2 regions of the Thiothrix subterranea genome follow, and region 1 is predicted to be linked to the other one. Evidence: predicted binding sites of a transcription regulator. Region 1 holds the regulator's gene; the other holds the start of a gene.
The links. The regulator HrcA, encoded in region 1, represses chaperone genes, less so after heat shock. The targets are predictions, from matches to a motif close to TTAGCACTCNNNNNNNNNGAGTGCTAA.
Positions count from the first base shown of each region.

Region 2: rpoH (RNA polymerase sigma factor RpoH) is a predicted target of HrcA. The motif match lies at 1,368-1,394, and genes of this name have one in related genera.

Region 1 covers NZ_CP053482.1:3,826,110-3,828,518, reverse strand. Annotated here, with positions in the region: gene gnd (decarboxylating NADP(+)-dependent phosphogluconate dehydrogenase) at 1-480, opposite strand, end outside; gene hrcA (heat-inducible transcriptional repressor HrcA) at 514-1,572, opposite strand; gene HMY34_RS18890 (NAD(+) kinase) at 1,677-2,409, shown strand, end outside.
Region 2 covers NZ_CP053482.1:1,319,717-1,322,125, forward strand. Annotated here, with positions in the region: gene rpoH (RNA polymerase sigma factor RpoH) at 466-1,335, opposite strand; gene HMY34_RS06475 (coiled-coil domain-containing protein) at 1,496-2,409, shown strand, end outside.

The DNA of each region.
Region 1 (2,409 bases):
TTGAAACATATCGCGAATCGCAGGCCATGCCTCGACCGCGCCACCGGGCATGAGGGAAGGGCCATGCCGCGCCCCCTCTTCCCCGCCTGATACGCCCATGCCGACAAAACGAATGTTTTTCGCAGTCAACTCCTGCCAACGGCGCGTGGTGTCTTTGTAGTTGGAATTACCGCCGTCGATAATAATGTCGTTGGGGTTGAGCAGCGGTAGCAGTTGCTCGATCACCGCATCGACTGCAAGACCGGCTGTGACCATCAGCATAATAATGCGTGGCTGCGCCAGTTGGTTGACGAATTCGGGTAAGGTTTGCGCGGCTTGAATCGTGCGCCCCTGTGCCTGTTGCGCCATGAAGTGTTCGGTGAGGGTGTAAGTGCGGTTGTATACGCTAAGCGCATAGCCGTGATCATTCAGGTTTAGCGCAAGGTTTGACCCCATTACGCCGAGACCGATTAAACCGATGTTGCTGGGAGTGGTGTCCATACTATCCTCATTTTAATTGTATTAGGGGGAACGCTAATGGCGTGATTTCAACGCCAGACTCAGTAATTTCGCAGTAATGTCAACAACAGGAATCACCCGTTCATACGGGATGCGTTTGGGGCCAATCACACCGAGAACGCCTAATTGCTCGCCATCGACTTCATACGGCGCTGTCACCAGACTGCATTCGTCGAACACCGCTTGACCGGATTCGCGCCCAATGAAAATTTTCACCCCATCCGCCTGCAAGCATTTGTCCAACAAACCCAGAATATCGCGCTTGCGGGTGAAGGCGGCAAACAATTCGCGCAACTTGGTAATATCCGACAGGTCATCGTAACCCATCAGGTTAGTTTCACCCGCAATCACGCAATCTTCATCTTGCTTTTGATCGCCTAAATCGGCGACGGTTTTTTCGCCCAGCTCTATGGCGGAGAGCATCATGCGATTCATGTCTTCGCGGTGTTCGCGCATTTCTTCGAGCAAGGCAGCGCGGGCTTGCTGCAAATCTTTGCCGATCAGACGTTCATTGAGGAAATTGGCGGCTTGTTGCAATTCAGAGGAACTCACATCCGCATCGAGTTGGATAATACGGTTTTGCACTTCGTTGCGGTTCATCACCAGAATGGCGAGCACTTGCCGACTTGATAAGCTCAGGAATTCAATCTGGCGGATGGACGAAGGATTGCGGCGCGGCAAACTCACCACGCCCGTCAGTTGGGTAATCCCAGAGAGCAAACTGGAGGCGGATTGGATTAAGGCGGCGGGGTCGCGTTCCGCCTTCAACTGCCCTTGCAGGATGTGCATGGCGTGCTGTTCGAGCGGCTTGATATTGACTAACGCATCGACGAAGAAGCGGTAGCCTTGCGAGGTGGGGATGCGCCCTGCCGAGGTGTGCGGCGCACGGATGTAACCCATATCCTCCAAATCCGCCATCACATTGCGGATGGTGGCGGCGCTTAAATCCAAGCCGCTGCTGCGGGCAAGGTTGCGCGAACCAACGGGCTGTCCGTCTTGGATATAGCTTTCCACCAACACTTTGAGGATGTGGCGGGCGCGTTCGTTGAGTTCTGGGTGCTGGCGTATTGTCATGCCATCATTTATAGGGGCAAAGCATCACAGATACAAGCCTGTTTAACTTGCATTTTATTCCCAGCTTTGCCAGCCTTACCACTTTACTCACACAAGCATCGGTTATGAACCCGTTTTCTCACATCGGTCTGTTTACCAAACCCAACGATACCCGCGTCGACAAGACGCTGTTTCAGTTGCACGAATTCCTGTTGGAACGCGGTTATCACGTCCATTGTGACCGCGATGCAGGCATTATTTTAGGCTTGCCCACCATGCCCTCCGACCTGCTGGCGCGGCAAATTGACCTTGCCATCGTCGTCGGCGGCGACGGCACATTACTCTCCACCGGGCGGTTACTCGCCGATCACGAAGTCCCCCTCATTGGCATCAACTTAGGGCGCGTCGGTTTTCTGGTGGATATTTCCCCCGCTGACATGCTCACCCAATTGGAGCAAATGTTAGCGGGGCAATACAAAGAAGAAGCCCGTTTCGTGCTCCACGCCGACGTTATCCGTGAAGAGGAAATCATCGGCAGTGGCGAAGCACTCAACGACGTGGTGCTGCATGTGCGCAATGAAGTGCGCATGATCGAATTCACCACCCGCATTGACGGTTATTTTGTGAACACCCAACGCGCCGACGGCATTATTATTACCACACCCACCGGCTCAACCGCCTACGCACTTTCCAGTGGCGGCCCCATTCTGCACCCTGCCCTGCAAGCCTTGGCACTGGTGCCGATTTGCCCGCACACCCTGAGTGACCGCCCCTTGGTCATCAGCAATCAAAGCGTGATCGACATTCAATTGTGCGAAGACCGCGATATTCCTGCCCGCGTGTCTTTCGATGGGCATA
Region 2 (2,409 bases), 1.5 Mb from region 1:
AATATTTTTCATGAAGTTGTCATCGCCCGCTGGAATCCTTGAGCCATGTCAAGTTTCAACATCCCAACTTCAGGCACACTGCACGCATTGACACATTAACGCTACCCGAAAGGAGACCACCATGTTTAGTTTTGATTATGGCTTGCCCGCAGCGATTGTAATTGCACTGATTCTGTTCTCATGGTTCAGCTTCTTTTCGGTGTTTTTTTCCGGCTGAATGTAACGCCCTATTCTGCCAGTCCTGTTCGCTGTGATACTTCCTGATCTTGTCAGGAAGGCGCTATTCCTTTATCCTCTTATGCATATAAGTATTTTAGAGGTATGTAGGTATGTTTAGCTGGGATTTCGGCATTCCGATGTTGATCGTGGTGGGTTTGATTGCTTTTTCGTGGTTTAGCTTCCTCTCGGTCGCTTTTTTCGGTTAAGCATCGCGTTTTGTGAAAAAGGCCGCTAATGCGGCCTTTTTTATGCGGGTTCCACCACGGCTAAGCGCAGCTTACTCACCGCCGCATTTTCCAATTGGCGAATCCGTTCCGCTGACACATTGTATTTATCCGCCAGCTCGTGCAGGGTTGCTTTTTCTTCAGCCAACCACCGGCTTGCCAAAATATCACGGCTACGGGTATCCAAATTAGCCAAAGCCGTTTGAAAACGCCCACGGGTATAAGTATCCCACTCTTCGGCTTCCAACATTTCTGCGGGGTCAGCCGCTTCTGCTACCAAATACTGGCTAGGGGAAAAATTGGTGGAATCGTCATCATCCTGATCAACGCTGAGATCAAATGAGACATCGTGCGCACTCATGCGCTTTTCCATTTCCAATACTTCAGCAGTGGTCACGCCCAAATCGTCAGCCATCGACTGCGCCTCTGCATGATTCAACCAGCCCAAGCGCTTTTTGCTGCTACGCAAGTTGAAAAACAATTTGCGTTGCGCTTTAGTCGTCGCCACTTTAACGATTTTCCAGTTGCGCAAAATGAATTCGTGAATTTCGGCCCGAATCCAATGCACTGCAAACGAAATCAGGCGCACATTCATATCCGGGTCGAAACGCTTTACCGCTTTCATCAGGCCAACGTTGCCTTCTTGCACCAAATCACCCAGTGGCAAACCGTAACCGCTGTAACCACGCGCAACTTTCACCACAAAACGTAAATTGTGCAAAATGAGTTGCCGCGCGGCTTCCAAGTCACTCGCGTATTTAAGACGTTCGGCTAATTCACGTTCTTCTTGTACTTCCAACACCGGAATGGCGTGAATCGCGTGGATGTAACTTTCCAGATTCCCCACCGGAACTGGAAGTGTCTGCCCTTTGAGCATCATTGCGTTGGTCATGCGTGATCTCCTCATTTACTTATTGCATTATCTTAGCACTCCCCACCTTAGAGTGCTAATAACCCATTTGGTTGCTGTTTTAATTTGATTCATACCACGTTATTTTTAACACATTATGCTTTATGATAGCGCATAAACAGATAAGCAGAATATTATAACAATGAATCGTGAAGAACAGACTCTTATCGAGCAAAAAGAAACCCTTATTCAGGAGCGCGACCAAATCATCCGCGCGTTAGAACAGCGTTCTCGCGAGATTGAGCAACTGGCCAGCCAGAAAGAAAAGTACATTCTCGAACGCGAAGACCAGATTAACATTCGCAACCGCCGCCTCGAAGAAAAAGACAATCACATTGGCAAACGCGACCGTGAAATCGAAAATCGCGACAAACAAATCAGCAAACGCGACACCAGCGTTCAAGAACTCAGCCAACAACTCGAAGCCCTCAACCGTTGGGTACGCGATCACCAACAGCGCATTTACACCCAAGAACAACTGCTCAGCGAACGCAATCGTCACCTTTCCGAACGTGATCGGCATATTCAAGAACGTGACCAGCAAATCCTGCAACGTGATCGAAAACTACGCGATTTTGACCGACTGTTACAACGCCGTGATGACTTGATTTTCGAGAAAGACCAGCAAATTCACCAACGTGACAGTTTGGTTCGCCGCAAAGTTGATCAAATCAGCCAACGCAATGAGCAATTAGCCGAACAAACCCGCCTGTTGCACGAAAAAGACCGTATTTCACAAGCACGTGAACAACAGCTACTGGAGCAAAATCAGCAAACGCTTGCCAAAGACCAGCACCTTGCCGTCCGCGATCAAACCATTAACGAACGCGAACGCAGCCTGCAACGTCGCGATGCTCAGATTGCCGCGCAGTTTTTGCAACTTCAGGAACGCGATAAAGAAATTGCGCATTTCAACGCGCTCATGCTGGAAAAAGATCAGGTCATCCAACAATACCAACGCCAGCAACAACAGCTTGCGCAGCAACTCAGTGAACTCATCGAAAAGCAGCATGCCCAAGAAAACAACTTGTTACAACAACTCGCTGCGCTCACCGC